4 regions of the Sodalis sp. RH14 genome follow, and region 4 is predicted to be linked to each of the others. Evidence: predicted binding sites of a transcription regulator. Region 4 holds the regulator's gene; each other region holds the start of a gene.
What was found. The regulator PurR, encoded in region 4, represses purine synthesis genes. The targets are predictions, from matches to a motif close to CANGCAAACGTTTGCNTG.
Positions count from the first base shown of each region.

Region 1 (4,346 bases), 1.7 Mb from region 4:
GGTGCATTTCAGCGATCATACGGCCGGTAAGCGTATCGATGCTTTCATCGTTGGCATGGGCCCGTTTGATGATCTTGTCGTCAATATCGGTGATGTTACGCACATACTTCACCTCATAACCTTTAAAACGCAGGTACCGGGTAACGACGTCGAAGGCGACAAACGTCCGGCCGTGGCCGATATGACAAAGGTCATAAACGGTGATGCCGCACACGTACATACCGACTTTACCGGCATGAATGGGTTGGAAATCCTCTTTTTGACGTGTCAGGGTATTATAAATCTTCAGCATCGACATTCATTCCATGGTGTTAACGGGTACGTGTGTATAGCGACAAGTTGAGACAGGGTATTTTCCAACAGCGTATTGAACCCTGAAGGCGTCGGTAATGCAAGGACGGGGCCCTGGTTTTCAAACGGCGGGTTATCCCCGGCCAACAGCACGGCCTGGCTTGCCAGAATAACAGAAATGGTCATCCGCTGCGGTGAATGCTGACTCCATGGCAGACTTATGTTATAAATCCAGTCTGCTTGATCACTTCGTGTGAGCAACTCTTTTACCGACTCGTAGGACAACTATTTATGGTCACTCTTCATACCAATCACGGCGATATCGTTATTAAGACCTTCGCCGACAAAGCGCCGTTAACCGTTGAGAACTTCCTGACCTATTGCCGTGACGGCTTTTATGATAATACCATTTTCCATCGCGTTATTAATGGTTTCATGATCCAGGGCGGCGGTTTTGAACCCGGCATGACGCAGAAAAAAACCCGCGCCACCGTGAAAAACGAAGCCAACAATGGCCTGAAGAACAATCGCGGCACCCTGGCCATGGCCCGCACCAACGATCCGCATTCCGCCACCGCGCAATTCTTTATTAACCTGGTGGATAACGACTTCCTGAACTTCCGTTCCGAACGCCCGGACGGTTGGGGATATTGCGTTTTCGCCGAAGTAACCGACGGTATGGATGTAGTCGATAAGATTAAAAACGTGGCGACCGGCAACAGCGGCCCGCATCAGGATGTACCGAAAGAAGATGTGATCATAACCGGCGTGACCGTAGACGAATAAATCGTTGCCATGGCAACCCTGTTTGTTGCGGATATTCATCTTAGCGTCCAGGAACCGGCGATTACCGCCGGTTTTCTGCATTTTTTGCAACGGCAGGCCGTCCACGCCGACGCGCTCTATATCCTGGGCGATTTGTTCGAAGCCTGGATTGGCGATGACGACCCTTCCCCGCTGCACGGCGAGATAGCCGCGGCGCTGAATGCGCTGGCGCTTCGGGGAATACCCTGTTTTTTTATCCACGGCAACCGGGATTTCCTGCTGGGCCGGGATTTTGCCGCCGCCAGCGGCATGACGCTGCTGCCGGAAGAACAACTGCTTACCCTGTACGGCCGGTCGGTGCTGGTCCTGCACGGCGATACGCTGTGTACCGATGATCAGGCTTATCAACGCTACCGCCGGCGGATCAATCAACGTTGGCTGCAGCGCCTGTTCCTGGCGCTGCCGCTGAGATGGCGCCTGCGCATTGCCGGACGGATGCGGGCCAGCAGCCAGCGCGCCAATATGACGAAATCCCAGACGATTATGGACGTCAGCCAAGAGGCGGTTACCGCCGCGCTTGTGCGTCATGGGACCGATTGGATGATCCATGGCCATACCCACCGGCCGGCGATCCATGCCGTGCAGACCGCGGCGGGCATCGCCCATCGCGCGGTACTGGGCGCCTGGCATCTTCAGGGGTCGATGATCCGGGTTACCGGGGCCAGCGTCGAGTTGATTGAGTTCCCCTTCGATTAAGCGGCGCAATTTATAGCGCCGGCGGCTACGCAACCGTTTTCCTCTCCAGGCGCACATGATATGCTCTACGCCCTCTTCTTTCTGATAGCCTGCGCGGACGCATTGCGGCGCAGGCTGTGGGAGAGCGGTCGGCAACATTTACAGGAGCACCACGCGCATGCAATCCAATCTTGCCCCGGCAAAAATCGCCATCGTCATGGGGTCCAAAAGCGACTGGGCCACGATGCAATTCGCCGCTGACATTCTCGCCACGCTGCAGCTTGCCTGTCATGTGGAGATCGTCTCGGCGCATCGCACCCCCGACAAGCTCTTCCGCTTTGCTGAACAGGCATCCGCCGCCGGGTTTGAAGTGATTATCGCCGGCGCGGGCGGTGCCGCCCATCTGCCCGGCATGCTGGCGGCAAAAACGCTGGTGCCGGTACTTGGCGTGCCGGTGCAGAGCGCGGCATTAAGCGGCGTCGACAGCCTCTATTCCATTGTCCAGATGCCGCGCGGCGTGCCGGTGGGTACCCTGGCGATCGGCAAGGCCGGCGCGGCCAACGCCGCACTGCTGGCGGCGCAGATCCTGGCGTTGCACGATCGGGAATTATCCGCCCGGCTGGCGGCCTGGCGTGTGGCGCAGACTGACGAGGTGCTGGCGCATCCCGATCCGCGGGAGGAAGCATGAAACCGGTTTGTATCCTGGGCAACGGCCAGCTTGGGCGCATGCTGCGCCAGGCCGGCGAGCCGCTGGGCATTGCAGTCTTCCCGGTGGGGCTTGACGCCGATCCCGGCTCGGTGCCGGTGGCGCAAAGCGTGATTACCGCCGAGATCGAGCGCTGGCCGCAGACCCCCCTTACCCGCGAGCTGGCCCAGCATAATGCCTTTGTTAACCGCGATATTTTCCCGCGGCTTGCCGACCGGCTGACGCAAAAACAGCTGCTGGACAGCCTGAGGCTTGCCACCGCGCCCTGGGAAGAACTGACCGCGGCGGCGCAATGGCCGCAGGTGTTTGCCTCCTTTGGCGACCTGGCCATCGTCAAGCGGCGCGTGGGCGGCTATGACGGGCGCGGCCAATGGCGTCTCGTACCCGGCGAAGAGGCGGCGCTGCCCCAGGAGTGCTACGGCAGTTGTATCGTTGAGCGCGGTATCGCCTTTTCCGGCGAAGTTTCGCTGATCGGCGCCCGCGGCCATAACGGCGACAGGGTATTTTATCCGCTGACGCATAACCTGCATCAGGACGGCATCCTGCGCACCAGCGTGGTTTTTGCCCGGCCGGACGACAGATTGCAGCGCCGGGCCGAGAGCATGCTCTCGGCAATAATGCATGAACTAAAATATGTCGGCGTGATGGCGATGGAATGTTTTATCGACGGCGATGATCTGTTGATTAACGAGCTGGCGCCACGGGTGCACAACAGTGGGCACTGGACGCAAAACGGCGCGTCCATCAGCCAGTTCGAGCTGCACCTGCGCGCCATCCTCGGCCTGCCGATGCCTAAACCCGCCGTCACGGCACCGTCGGTGATGGTTAATCTTATCGGCACCGACTGCAACGCCGAATGGCTGGCCGAGCCGCTGGTCCATCTGCATTGGTATGAAAAAGAGGTGCGCCCGGGGCGTAAGGTCGGCCACCTGAATCTTAACCATAGCGATCCCGCCGCGCTGAGCCTGGCGTTGGAACATCTCGCTCCAATGCTACCAGTGGAGTATTACAGCGGGCTGGAATGGGCGCGGCAAAAACTGGCCGAATTGGGCTGAAAGATCGCGGAGAGACTCACTTAAAAAGGCCCCGGCGGGGGCGGTGAAGTTCATGCCAGGCCGGTGGGGTTTCCGCCGGCCATGCATCGAGCGCCCCCTGTATTGCCCGGCGCAGGCAATACAGGAATACACCTAAGCCTTGCACATGAAATAGTTGCCCAGGCGGCATGCATCACACCGCCGGCAAAATTGTCCCCCAAATAACATCACGCTTTGCGCATCAGACCATAAAATCTTTCAGCGCGCCATTAAGCGTGGCGCTTGGGCACATGGCCCGGCTGGCCAATTCCGGCGACGGATGATAATACCCGCCGATATCAACCGCCTTGCCCTGCACCTGGTTTAACTCGGCGACAATCTGGCCTTCGTGTTCGGCAAGGGTTTTCGCCAAGGGGGCAAACTGATCGCGCAGCTCGGCATCCTCATCCTGCCCCGCCAGCGCCTGCGCCCAATACAGCGCCAGGTAGAAATGGCTGCCGCGATTGTCCAGCTCGCCGGTTTTACGCGAAGGCGATTTGTTGGTATCCAGGAATTTACCGTTGGCCTGATCGAGCGTTTTCGCCAAAATTTTCGCCTTGGCGTTGGCGCGGGTGCTGCCCACATGGTCCAGGGACGCCGCCAGCGCCAGGAACTCGCCCAGGGAATCCCAGCGCAGGTGGTTTTCCTGCAGGAACTGCTGGACATGTTTTGGCGCCGAGCCGCCGGCGCCGGTTTCAAACAGGCCGCCGCCGCTCATCAGCGGCACGATGGACAGCATCTTGGCGCTGGTGCCCAATTCCATGATCGGGAACAGA
Region 1 covers NZ_CP178739.1:1,228,119-1,232,464, reverse strand. Annotated here, with positions in the region: gene cysS (cysteine--tRNA ligase) at 1-292, opposite strand, end outside; gene ppiB (peptidylprolyl isomerase B) at 583-1,077, shown strand; gene ACL2XQ_RS05420 (UDP-2,3-diacylglucosamine diphosphatase) at 1,087-1,812, shown strand; gene purE (5-(carboxyamino)imidazole ribonucleotide mutase) at 1,970-2,479, shown strand; gene purK (5-(carboxyamino)imidazole ribonucleotide synthase) at 2,476-3,552, shown strand; gene ACL2XQ_RS05405 (NADP-dependent isocitrate dehydrogenase) at 3,773-4,346, opposite strand, start outside.
Region 1: a site for PurR is predicted at 1,839-1,856, ahead of purE (5-(carboxyamino)imidazole ribonucleotide mutase). Genes of this name have one in related genera too.

Region 2 (4,346 bases), 1.5 Mb from region 4:
GTGATGGTAAGGCTGGCCACCGCCGGTTTCGCCAGGGACGCAAAGCGTTTCTCCAGCGCATCCAGCACAATCTGGTTAGCGGGCATAAACATTCCCGCCGGCGGGCTGTGCCGCGGTTGGCTCCTGGCCGTCGGCGAAATCCAGGGTCACCGGCATGCCCTGGCGCAGCCGGTCGTCGGCATCGGTGACGATAATCCGCAGGCGATACACCAAATCGGTGCGCAGTTCCGGCGTTTCCACGTTTTTAGGCGTGAACTCCGCCGTCGGCGAGACAAAGCCGATTTTACCGTGATAGGCCTTGTCCGGCAGGCCGTCGGCGCGAATGATAATCCGGGTGCCGGGCACCGCCTGGTTGAGGTTGCGTTCATCGATATAGGCGCGCACCCACACCGGCCGCGTCAGGGAAAGGGTAAATACGGTGTCGCCGGCGCCAAGCATGCTGCCGACCTCCTGCGCCCGGGTCAGGATAGTGCCGCCCGAGGGCGCCGCCAGCATGGTATCGGTTGCATCCAGGGCGGCCTGGTCACGCGCCGCCTGCGCCTGGGCGAGATCCGCTTCGGCGGAGGCGATCTCCTGCGGCCGGTTGCCGGCCAGGTACTGTTGCAGCTTATCCCTGGCCGCCTGCAGGTTGGCCTTGGCCTGGTTGCTGGCGGTCAGCGCGTCCTCCAGCTGGTCGGCGGAAATGGCCCGTTTGGCCCAGGCGCCCTGCTGGCGATGGTAAAAACTGTCGGCATAATTGAAGGCGGCCTGCAACTGCGCCATCTGCGAGCGCACTTGGGCGATTTCTTCGTTGCGATACCCGGAGCGGGATAAATCCAGTTTGGCCCTGGCGCTGTCCACATTGGCCTGGGCCTGCGCGAGGGCGTTGCGATACGGCGCATCGTCCAGTTTCGCCAGCACCTGGCCGGGATGCACCACATCGCCTTCATCCACCGCCAACTGAGCCAGACGGCCGCCGACGCGGAAACCAAGGTTAACGGTGCGGATATCCACATTGCCGTAAAGGGTCAACGGCCGGTTTTGCTGGCGGTGGTAGTACATGACGCCATAGATCGCCGCGCCCAGCAGCGCGATAACGATGACGGCCGCGGTGATACTTTTTTTATTCATGATTTTTTGCCTGTGTGGCCGGCCTGTTCGGCCCGCAATCCATGAAGGAACCAATCGATATGCTGTGTCAGCACCTGGTTGATCTGGGTAACCTGCGCCGGGCCCAGGTCGCTCCATCCGGTGCGCAGCAGGATGGTTTCCCGCGCCAGCCGGAACGCCAGCACTTCGCCCAGCAGGGCATGCGTGTGGACGATGGTGGCGACCGACAGCGGATCGCAGCCGGTAAAACCCGCCACCAGCCGGGTGATGCGCTGATGCATCGGCGCAATCGCCTGCTGGTGGATAATGGCGTAGGCCCCAGTGGGGGAGAGCTGCTCCCGCGAGATGATTTTACTCAGATTCAGCGTTTCGCTGCGGGCCAGCAGCCCGGTCATGGTCAGCAGGGACTCATGCAGATAACGCCGGCACTGCCCGGCATCCACCTCCGGCTGCGCCAGCAGCGCATCAATTTGTTGCGCCTGTGAATGCAGGGACTGGGCGATAAAATCCGCAATCCATTGCGCGACCGCCAGGTACAGCCCTTCCTTGGAGCCGAAATAATAAAAAATCGCCGCGATATTTTGCCCGGACAACTGGGCGATTTCGCGCGTGGTGGCGGTTTGCGGGCCTTTTTCGCCAAATAAGGTAATGCCGGCGGCGATCAGCTGGGCTTTCGCCTGTTCGCCGCGCGCGGTGGGGGCCGGAGAAGGGGGCATGGTGGCTCCAATAAAATAAGTCAAACGTTTGATTAACTTTAACCCCCGCCCGGTTCGCTGTAAAGGACCGCCGTGATTTATTTAGGCGGCTGGCCGCGTCAAGGATGACGTTTCCTGACCGGGGAAACAAACAGACACGGCGATGCCAACATATTCACCGGTCTTTACAGTACTTTAGGTAATTAGTTAATGATTGATAAAATATTACTTGATCTGCAGCGCCAAGATGTCTATTATTTACTTATCGAACGTTAACAAATTAACGTCCAGTCCATTAATGCTTCATACCATGAGAACAGACATTATGAAAAACCTGACACTTGCCATCGCAGCCATCGTATTCAGCACCGTTTCCGCCGGCGCCTTCGCCGCCCAGGAAGTCACCAGCCGTCCCGCCGGCGAACATTCCATCGGCGTGGTATCGTCATCCACCACCAGTAACCTGTCCGATCTGGAATCCCAGCTGGCCGCCAAGGCCGATGCCGCCAACGCCACCTCGTATCGTATTATCGGCGCCGGCGGTAATGACACCCTGCGCGGCAGCGCCGAGCTGTATAAATAAGCTCAACGTAAAAAAACAGCATAAAAAAAGCGGCCGCAGGGCCGCTTTTTTTTGCGTTTGATAAACCTTAGAACTGATAGGTCAAGCCCAGGCCGACCTGGTCATCGTCGGCGATGCCCAGCTTATTGTCTTCGCTGAGACGGTTGATTTTATAATCAACATACGCATTGATATTCTTGTTGAAGAAATAGGTCAGGGACGCGTCATAGTATTTCACCAGATCGACATCGCCGATGCCTTCAACATCGCTGGCCTTGGACTGGAAGTAACCGAACATCGGTTTCAGGCCAAAATCGAACAGATAAGAAGCGATGGCTTCGAAGTTCTTGGTTTTATTGGCGTAGCCGCCGGTGATCGGGGTGTAGTTATGCGTTTCGCCGTACAACGCGGCGGCATAGACGCCGGAATTGTCATATTTCAAGCCGCCCGCCCAGACGTCGGCTTTGTCGCCGTTACCGAGAGCCAGGCTGTTTTGCGGCTGGGTGCGGTTGGACGAGGCATAAGTGCCGAGTACCGACAGGCCGAAATCAAAGGTATAAGACGCCGATGCGCCGTAACCGTCGCCGTTGGATTTGTTGGCGGCACGGGCGTTACCGGAATTTTCGTCGTTGGCGCCCTGGTATTGCAAGCCAAATTTCAGACCGTCGACCAGGCCGAAGAAGTTGTTGTTGCGATAAGTGGCCACGCCGGTGGTACGGCCGCCCATAAACACGTCGGCGGCGCTGTAGGTCAGGTCATCGAAGATTGGCGCGGTATCGGTTATCGCCGCGACATCATAAGCGATGCCCCAGTTGCGGCCGTAGTCGATTGAGCCGTAGTCTTTCAGTTTCAAGCCGGCAAAGCCCAAACGGGTTTTGGTGCCGGTCAGCGCGTCGGTGCCGCCTTCAGTATGGTTGGCCTGAACATTGTATTCCCATTGGCCGTAACCGGTCAAGGTGTCGTTAATCTGGGTCTGGCCTTTGAAGCCAAAACGCATGTAACTTTGGTCGCCGTCAATGGTCTTATTGTCACTAAAATAGTGGCGGGCGCGCACGCTGCCGTACAGATCCAGCTTGTTGCCGTCTTTGTTATAAATTTCCGCGGCGTGCAGAGCTGGGGCAATCAATGTCGCTAAAACGGCCAATGCTATCTTCTTCATTCCTGTTTTTCCTTACCAAATACTCTCGAGTTTATAAAAAGGACTCAACCTTTTGATGGCTGATGTCCTGAGCTAACCAGCATTTATAATTTAAAAATAAAAGCTAAGAGAACGCGCAATGCTAATTTAAATATCACCCTGTGGACCGATTTTGCAGGATAGTAGCAGCAAAATCGTCACGAAGATTGTGAACTTTTCATTAAAGTAGGAATCTACCTATCATAGAGCGCTATGCCGCGCGGTACGCTACCTTAACTTGTCATACAGATTTAAAAGTTGAGAGCCATCACAAAACCCTTTTTTTATTTAAGGGTTTAAACCAATGGCCGTATCAAGCTACCTTCCGGCCGGTGATGAGCGCTGCTTAAGTCAAATCCGCGGTCAAAAAGAGCCTGGCCAGCATCAGTACTGCTCGTCTCTGATGCCCCGCGTGGCAGCCAGCCAGATCGAAATTGGTATAATACATTTTACCCGGGCCAGCACCGCGCGCGGCAAGGAGTCATTGTCCGTGCCGTTATTGCCTCGCTGTAAATAACACTTGTCAAGATAATATTTATCATTTGTATAACAATTGTCGCGACAATACGGCAGTAGCAAAACTTATCCGAATACAGCCGCCTTAAAGTTAACTTATCTTAAATTAACCGGACAATCCGTTTTTGCCTGTGCCCGTACGCCGCTTACTTTGCATTATCATGACAAAATAAACAAAGTGTTTTTTTTGATATAGATATTACCTATCACAGCATAATAACCCTTTACTCGCCGCACAGCCTGGGCATAACCACCATAAAACATTGTCAATTTGCCCAACGTTGATTAAGTAAAAAAAGCATATCGT
Region 2 covers NZ_CP178739.1:4,434,555-4,438,900, reverse strand. Annotated here, with positions in the region: gene ACL2XQ_RS20260 (ATP-binding cassette domain-containing protein) at 1-86, opposite strand, end outside; gene hlyD (secretion protein HlyD) at 76-1,110, opposite strand; gene cecR (transcriptional regulator CecR) at 1,107-1,805, opposite strand; gene bhsA (multiple stress resistance protein BhsA) at 2,110-2,367, shown strand; gene ACL2XQ_RS20240 (porin) at 2,435-3,505, opposite strand.
Region 2: a site for PurR is predicted at 1,823-1,840, ahead of cecR (transcriptional regulator CecR). Genes of this name have one in related genera too.

Region 3 (4,346 bases), 760 kb from region 4:
GCCGGACAGCTTCCACACCTGATAGGTAATGATATCGCACGGGTTGGTGGCGATGAGGAAAATTCCCTTGAAGCCGTTGCGCATCATCTCCGGCACGATGTTGCCGACGATGCGCGCGGTGCCGTCCAGCTCGTCCAGCCGCGTTTGCCCCGGTTTCAGGCCGCCGCCGGACACGGTAATCACCGCGATATCGACATCCGCGCAGTCGGTTGCCGGCCGGGTGCTGATAACGATACGGCTGGGCATATATGCCGCCGCATCCGCCAGATCCTTGCGATGGCCTTCAACCAGCTGTTGGTTTAAATCCACCAGGATGATCTCCTCGCAAAACTGCTGGTTGAGCAGGGCATATGCAGCGGAAGAGCCGACATTGCCCGCGCCGATAATCATCACCTTACGTGGTTTCATGCATTTTACCTCGAGAAAAAGGGTTACGTGACCCGGCACACGGCCTCGATGCCGCCGCAGTTTAACAATTTTAAATGAATTATGGCCTGATTAACAAAATGGTATTCTTATACGCGACCCTGTTTCCCTCACCCAGACCTATTGAGCGACGTTATGGACAAATTTGAATACGGCACCAAAGAGCTGTCCTGGCTGGCAAAAAGGGATAAACGCATGGCGCAGGCCATCGAGCGCATCGGGATGATTGAGCGGCCCCTGATGCCGGACCTGTTCGCGGCCCTGGTCAGGAATATTGTCGACCAGCAGATTTCCACCAAGGCCGGCCTGACGGTAAACGCCCGCCTGGCGCTGCTGGCGGGCGCCATTACCCCCGCCGCCATGGAAAGCCTGACCGCGGAGCAAATCCAGTCCTGCGGCATGACCATGAAAAAAGCGCTCTATATCAAGGGCGCCGCCACCGCCGCCATGAGCGGCGAGCTGGATCTGGCGGCGCTGCCGTCCCGCCCGGACCCGGAAGTGATCGCCACCCTGTCGCGCCTGCCGGGCATCGGGGTCTGGACGGCGGAAATGCTGATGATTTTTGCGCTCGGCAGGCCCGATATCCTGAGCTGGGGCGATCTGGCCATTCGTCGCGGCATGATGAATCTGTACCGCCATAAGGAACTGCCCCGCGAGCGCTTCGAACGCTATCGCCGCCGCTATTCGCCTTACGGCACCACCGCCTCGCTGTATCTGTGGGCCTGTTCGGCGCCGGGGTTCAGCATACATGCTCCGATTGTCCCTGGCGATGCGCGCAGCGCCGAACCGGCAACGGCGGCGAAATAATGCCCAGGCGGGCCGAATCACGGCAAAAAAATACCCCGCGGGCGGGCGCCGGCGGGGTAGAGGGAAGACGATAATCAGGCGCTGAGCCAGCCCAGCTTAATCACAAACAGAATTGACAGCACGATCAGCGCCGCGTTCAGGTCGCGGGTGCGTCCGGCCAGCAGTTTTACCACCGTCCAGGTGATAAAGCCGAAGGCGATGCCGTTGGCGATAGAGTAGGTCAGCGGCATGGTCAGCGCGGTGACGGTGACGGGCGCCGCGACGGTGATGTCCTTCCAGTCGATTTCCGCCAGGCCCGAGGTCATCAGCACCGCGATAAACAGCAGGGCGGGCGCGGTGGCGAATGCCGGCACGCTGGAGGCCAGCGGCGCGAAGAACAGGCTGAGCAGAAACAGGATGCCCACCACGATAGCGGTCAGGCCGGTACGGCCGCCGGCGCTGACGCCCGCTGCCGACTCGATATAACTGGTGGTGGTGGAGGTGCCGAGCAGCGAGCCGAACAGCGCGGCGGCGCTGTCGGCGATGAGCGCTTTACCCATGCGCGGGATATTGCCCGCCTCGTCGGTCAGGCCGGCGCGTTTGGTTACGCCTATCAGGGTGCCGGAATTATCGAACACGTCCACGAACAGGAACGCGAACACCACGCTTACCAGGGAAATATTCAGCGCGCCGCGAATATCAAGCTGCAAAAAGGTCGGCGCAATGGACGGCGGCATGGAGATCACGCCGAAAAATTGGCTGTAACCCATGGCGATGGACAGGAACGTCACCGCCAGGATGCCGATCAGCACCGCGCCGGGCACCCGGCGGGCTTCCAGCACTACAATCAGCACAAACCCCAACATGGCGAACAGCGGACCCGCTTTGCCTAAATCGCCCAGGCCCACCAGGGTGGCCGGATTGGCGACCACGATGCCGGCGCCTTCAAGGGCGATAATGGCCAGGAATAACCCAATCCCGGCGGCAATGCCCGAGCGCAGCGGCAACGGAATGCTGGTGATGATCCACTCGCGGATCTTGAAAATCGACAGCGCGAAGAAAATCAGCGCCGATAAAAACACCGCTCCCAGCGCAATCTGCCAGGTATAACCCATATGTAAAACCACGGTATAGGTAAAGAACGCGTTTAGCCCCATGCCCGGCGCCAGCGCGATCGGGTAGTTGGCGATAAAGCCCATCAGCGCCGAACCGATGGCGGCGGCCAGACAGGTGGCGACAAACACCGAGCCTTTATCCATACCGGTGGCGCTCAGGATCGACGGGTTAACAAACAGAATATATGCCATTGCCAAAAAGGTGGTCAGCCCGGCCAGAATTTCGGTTCGTACGTTGGTACGATGGGCCTTTAATTGAAATAGTTTTTCTAACATGGGAGTTTTCTCATTGAAGTTGTCTGCACAGCCAAAGCAATCGCTATGCCACTATTGCAACCGCATGCCAAAGGCGGCAATGGGTGAAGCAGGCGCATTATATAGGTAATTCTAAATTTGCCGCAGCAAAAACGTAATCGGTTGCGCGGACGGCGGCACCATAAGCGTGCCGTCGCCGCACCATTAAGGTGCGTGGGCGCCTTTATGGTGCGCGGCGCGGCCGCTCCGGTGTGGCGCCAGGGTCGCGGCCACCCTCGGCAGACTTGCGTGACATCACATTTCCGCACGTCTTTTTGACCTCTCTCACGCTTCACGCATCAGAAATCAACCCTTTCTTGAACATTTTTTTCACATTATCTATACATAGCGGTGTAATTTATTTCTTTCTTATGAAATAAATTACAGCGATTCCCGGGCTCGTGGTTCCGTTGTTGTTTCGCCGTCGCGGCTGAGCCAGGCCAACCCATCGTTTTCCGGGGAAATACCATGATAAAACACCTGCTTGCGTTGACCCTTTTTCTTGCCGCCCTGGTCGGCGGCGCCCAGGCTGCGGCTGACGACGGCCCCCAGTTTCGCTGCAAGCCGGGCGAAACCTATTATATGAATGTGATGGTCACCGGCGTGGAGTATTGGTTTCCGGTGTATGAGATGTTCAAACAGGCGGCGCACCAGCTGGGCTGTAAAACGGTGTATGGCGGCACGCCGGCGTATGACGTCAACCAGCAGTTGGCCAGCTTTGAACAGGTACTGGCGCAAAAACCGGCCGGCATTTTTTTGCATCCGATGAACCCCGATCCCTTTATCGAGCCGATTAACCGGGCGGCGGAGGCCGGCATCCCGGTGGTGACCTTTGCCGCCGATTCGCCCAACAGCAAACGCGTCGCGTATATTACCTCCGATAACTTTCGCGAAGGCCGCGCCGCCGCCGACCTGATGGGCAAAGCCATTAACGGCAAAGGGGAGTACGCGGTGCTGGAAAATCCCGGCCAGGACAATCACGACCGGCGGGTCAGCGCCTTTATCGACGAAATGAAAACCCATTACCCGGATATCAAACTGGTGGGCCGCGCGGCGACCAATCAGGATCCGTCGAAAGCCTACAACGCCGTACTGTCTATCCTGCAGGCGCATCCCAACCTGTCGGTGCTGTTTATGCCGGAAGCCAGTTCCGCCATCGGCGCCGCCCAGGCGGTGGTGGAAAACGGCGGTAAGGTTAAGGTGATAACGGTGGACGTGAACGCCAAGGTGCTGGATATGATCAAGGCGGGCCAGGTGTTCGCCGCCATCGATCCCAACCAGGGGGTGCAGGGCTATATGGGATTTATGACGCTGTTCCTGGCGGCGCATCCTGACCTGATCGATCCGATGAATGATGCCAAACGCACCGGCGCCAACCCCTTTTCCTTCCCCTTGCTGGATAACGGCTATGCCGTGGTCACCAAAGATAACGCCGATGATTTCCGCTGGGACGGCTATTTGAAACGCCGGGGCACCAAAGGAATTAATGAGTAGGGTACCCGCCACGCCGGCGCGTGGCGCGCCGGTTGTCTGCGACGCGTTCACGCGCGGGAAGTTCGCCATGTCATTACGTTTAACCCTGAGGGAGAGGCCATGTCAGCACCCCTAGCTTTACGGCTTAGCGGCATCAGCAAATCCTTTGGCCCCGTCAAGGCATTGGATAACGTCGAGTTTGCCCTGGCGGCCGGGGAAATCCACGCCCTGGCGGGAGAAAACGGCGCGGGA
Region 3 covers NZ_CP178739.1:3,683,834-3,688,179, reverse strand. Annotated here, with positions in the region: gene ACL2XQ_RS16760 (L-lactate dehydrogenase) at 1-408, opposite strand, end outside; partial or broken gene ACL2XQ_RS16755 (DNA-3-methyladenine glycosylase family protein) at 562-1,155, shown strand; gene ACL2XQ_RS16750 (NCS2 family permease) at 1,308-2,603, opposite strand; gene ACL2XQ_RS16745 (substrate-binding domain-containing protein) at 3,090-4,115, shown strand; gene ACL2XQ_RS16740 (sugar ABC transporter ATP-binding protein) at 4,215-4,346, shown strand, end outside.
Region 3: a site for PurR is predicted at 2,734-2,751, ahead of ACL2XQ_RS16750 (NCS2 family permease). Genes of this name have one in related genera too.

Region 4 (4,346 bases):
TATCCAGATCGCGATAGTCCTGCAGCAAAATGGTGACATCCAATCCCTCGCAGCGCGTTTGCGCCAGCTTTTGCTGCTCGGCAGAGATAGTGACGCCCTGTACCGATACGCCATAATTCCTGGCCGCGTAGGCGGCAAGCCCGCCCCAGCCGCAGCCCACGTCCAGCAGCGTCAGGCCGGGTCGCAGCTGCAGTTTTTCGCAAATCATCTTCAGCTTATCCTGCTGGGCTTCCTCGAGGGTGGTCGCCTGTTTCCAGTAGCCGCAGGAATATTGCATATAGGGATCGAGCATCTTTTCAAACAGATCGTTACCCAAATCGTAATGTTCTTTGCCCACGATCCAGGCCCGCTTGCGCGACTGGAGGTTCATCAGCCGGGCGGCGGCAATGCGTAAGGTATCTTTTAAATGATGCGGAAGTTTATTCTCCAGACCCGCCCTGAGAACACGCTGGAAAAAAATGTCCAGCCGCTCACACTCCCACCAGCCATCCATGTAACTCTCGCCCAATCCCAAAGATCCATCCTGCAATACGCGCTTAAAAAATCCCGGATTCTTGATTCGGATATCAAATGGTCTTGAACCATTGAGTTCAATACCGGCTTCAGAGAGCAATTCATGGACGATACGGTACCAATCATTATCATGAAAGCTCAGGTCTTCAACGCACGAGGAACTCATAGCTTCTCCATCACCTTTCTTCTGCAGTGCCCCGTCAGGAAAAGCACTCACCATGCCTGCGGGCTTTATAAGAATCCACGGTTATCCGTGGTGTCTGAAGTATCACCATCAACAGAGGAATATAAAGTAAACCTTAGACTGCGACTTAGCCGGGCGCTTTATAAAAGGGTGATGTCATGTTGGAAAACACGACATACTTTTATACAAATTTATTAGACAACTCGTTATAATTGTTAACGATATTGAGTATAAGCCTGCATTTTAATTTAGACAATAGCTAACGCGCTAATGTATTTCCCATTATAACTTAATGATTTCTCGCTGAAACAATAACTCTTTGCGCAGAGATCATTATATGAAAAATCTTGTGTCCGAGGCGGACGGCGCTTTACATAGCAACAGACCCTGGAGGCGCCAGCCCGTTGCCCGGGCCTGGCGCGTGGCCTTAAGCGGGGAAGGGACCGTCTGCGACCGAACGGCGTTCAATCAGCGACGGATGGACTTCGATGGTTTTGGCGTTCTCGCGTTTGCTGGTAATCCTATCGAGCAGCATGGTAAGCGCCGCCTCGCCCAAATCCTCTTTAGGCTGATGGATGGTGGTCAGCGCCGGGCTGAAAAAGCACGAATTGCGCACGTTGTCGTAGCCGATGATAGAAATATCCTCAGGTACGCTCAGGCCCATTTCATTAATGGCGCACAGTGCGCCCATGGCCATAATGTCGCCGCCGCAGAAGACCGCGGTGGGACGCGGCGTTTGCGCCAGGATTTGTTTCATCGCCAGGTAGCCGGATTCAGGCTCGAAATTGCCTTGCACAATCCAGCGGTCGTTTAACGGGATGCCGGCCTCCGCCATGGCATGCAGATAGCCGCGGTGGCGGCCGCCGCCGGTGTTGCGCGCCAGCTGTCCGGGAATGGCGCCGATGGCGCGATGGCCGCGTTTAAGCAAATATTGCGTCGCCATATAACCGCCGGCAAAGGCGTTATCGATAATGGTGTCGGTAAAATCACGGCGAGCCTCACCCCAATCCATGACCACCATGGGGATATGCTGATATTCCTCAAGCATATCCAGCAGCGTTTCGGGATACTCGGCGCACATCACCAGCAGGCCGTCGACGCGCTTTTGCGCCAGCATCGCCAGATAGGCGCGCTGTTTTTCGAGATCATTGTGCGAATTGCACAATATCAGGGTATAACCGCGAGCAAAGCAATGGTGCTCAATCGCCTCGATAATTTCGGCGAAATAGGGCGCCTCGCTGGTGCTGGCGAGCAGGCCGATGGACTTGGTGCGATTGACCTTCAGGCTGCGCGCCACGGCGCTGGGTGAATAATGCAGTTGTTTAATGGCGTCCAGCACGGCAATTTGAGTGTCTTGCGCAACAAAACGGGTTTTATTGATCACATGCGAAACGGTGGTTGTCGATACATTAGCGCGTTTTGCCACATCTTTAATGGTTGCCATGCCTTTGATACTCCCGTACGCCCTGGCTGGAATAATGTCTGTCGAAGGCGCAAGCACTTTCCGACGCTGTGGAATTAACCGTTAATTTTCGTTCATCCCGCGCCAAAGTGAAAGTGTTAAATGTGGCGGCTACAGGTTGGGAGCAAGCTTTTTCATCGCTGTTATGGCAAACTGACGATAACTGCTCTGCGGGCCGGTGGATAAGGCCGGCGCCCTGGTTTACGTTAAGGAGATAGAATGGACAGCGATTTAAAAATGTCGTTACTGACCACGGTGTTCTCGCTGCTGGTGATTATTGTCTTCAGCTTTACCGCCGTCATGAACTGACACCCTCTCGGTTCAGATATAAAAAAGAGGAGCCTTGGCTCCTCTTTTTTTTCCGGCGCGCCTTCAGCGGATATTTTTCGGCGTGACCACCCGGCGGGCGCCCACGTAATGATCCTGCCAATAATCCTCACTCAGATAGCTGATACGGATATCGCTGCCGGTGCGGGGCGACTGGATAAAGCGACCATTGCCAAGATAGACGCCGACGTGATCCGCCGCGCCGCGATTGGAAATATGGAAAAAGACCAGGTCGCCGCTTTCCAGCTCGTCTTTCTTAACCGGCGCTGCGTCGCGCAGGTGGTACATTTCGTTGGCGGTGCGCGGCATATGGATGCGTACCACATCCTTGTAGGCGTAATAAATCAGGCCGCTGCAGTCAAAGCCGGTATTAGGCGACATGCCGCCCCAACGGTAAGGCTTGCCCATTTGGGAGAGGAGTTTATTCATGGCGGTAAGCTTGGCGGTCTGGTAGCGTTTCTTATGGCTCTCGCTCATCTTTATCGGCTGATCGTTGGCCACCAGTTCTACCGCCGCCTGATCTTTTATCATCCGGTGCCGGCCGTAACCTTTTTTATAGCCTTTTTTCGGCGGAGTGAAGGAGGCTATTTTTTTCGTCGCCGTGGTTTTTGATGCCTTGGCAAGAGGGGACGTTTTGCTTTTCTTCGCGCCGGTTTTCGCCACCGCGGGTTCCAAAGGCCGTTTCACGCCGGCTTTTTCATGCGCCGGTTCCGGCGATTTTTTAATGCTGGCTTTTTCACTGACGGCGGGCGCGCTGGCGACAGGTTTGCTTTTCTTGGCTATTTTTACCGGTTTGCGTTTGCGCCGGTCGCCGGTTTTTGCCGCCGCTGCCTGGGATTTGCGCTGATCGGCATTGACGCCGGCGCTCGGCGCGGCATGTGCCAGGTTCAAAAACAACTGGGTAAAAAGCAACACAAAAAGCGTAAAGCATAAACGCATGATAAACGCTATCCTTATGTGGCCCAAAATAGGGGGTTATCAACACCTCACAGGAATTTAAGCTATTTACCTCGTCATTGCATCATCAATTCACTACTTATTGTGTATAAACGTGAATAAGTTCGATTTTGCTGCATTTAACAGCGTTCAGCGGCGCTTTATTCAACATATTTTGAGGGTGTGCACCGAATGTTTCAGCCCGTTTTGTTCGGCGGCAGGGGGTAAAAGCCGCTACAGTGATAGTATTGCCTGTCCTACGTGGGCGGGCCGGGAGTGAATTGACGCGCCTTTACCGCGCGGGCCGGCAAAAAAACGTTTATTTGTTTAGCCGGTAGTGGCTAAAATGAAGAGACTGCGTGTAATCCCGCACAGTGCAGATAAGGCCAGATGCTGGCTTGAGGAAGCGAGACAATGACGACGATTGAAAAAATTCAGCAGCAGATAGCTGAGAACCCGATTCTTCTTTATATGAAAGGCTCGCCAAAATTGCCCGGCTGCGGTTTTTCCGCACAGGCAGTACAGGCGCTTTCCGCCTGTGGTGAGCGTTTCGCGTATGTGGATGTCCTGCAAAATCCCGATATTCGCGCCGAGTTGCCGAAATTCGCCAACTGGCCGACCTTCCCACAGCTGTGGGTGGACGGCGAACTGGTCGGCGGCTGCGATATCATTATCGAAATGTATCAGCACGGCGAGTTGCAACCGTTGATCAAAGAGACCGCGGTAAAATACAACTCCCAGGAAAACCAGACCCCTTCCTGAGTTCCCCGGGACGCCTGCGGATAACCCCCGCCCCTTGCGGCGGGGGTTTTTAACCGCCGGACGCAAGCATCGGCTAGGCGTGCTCGCCGGCGGCAGGCTCGCCGACGGGGGGAACAGGCCAGCCGCCGAGACGTTTCCAGCGATTAACCAGCTCACAAAATA
Region 4 covers NZ_CP178739.1:2,924,423-2,928,768, forward strand. Annotated here, with positions in the region: gene cfa (cyclopropane fatty acyl phospholipid synthase) at 1-679, opposite strand, end outside; gene purR (HTH-type transcriptional repressor PurR) at 1,125-2,141, opposite strand; gene ACL2XQ_RS13350 (YnhF family membrane protein) at 2,379-2,468, shown strand; gene ACL2XQ_RS13355 (NlpC/P60 family protein) at 2,532-3,425, opposite strand; gene ACL2XQ_RS13360 (Grx4 family monothiol glutaredoxin) at 3,837-4,184, shown strand; gene rnt (ribonuclease T) at 4,258-4,346, opposite strand, start outside.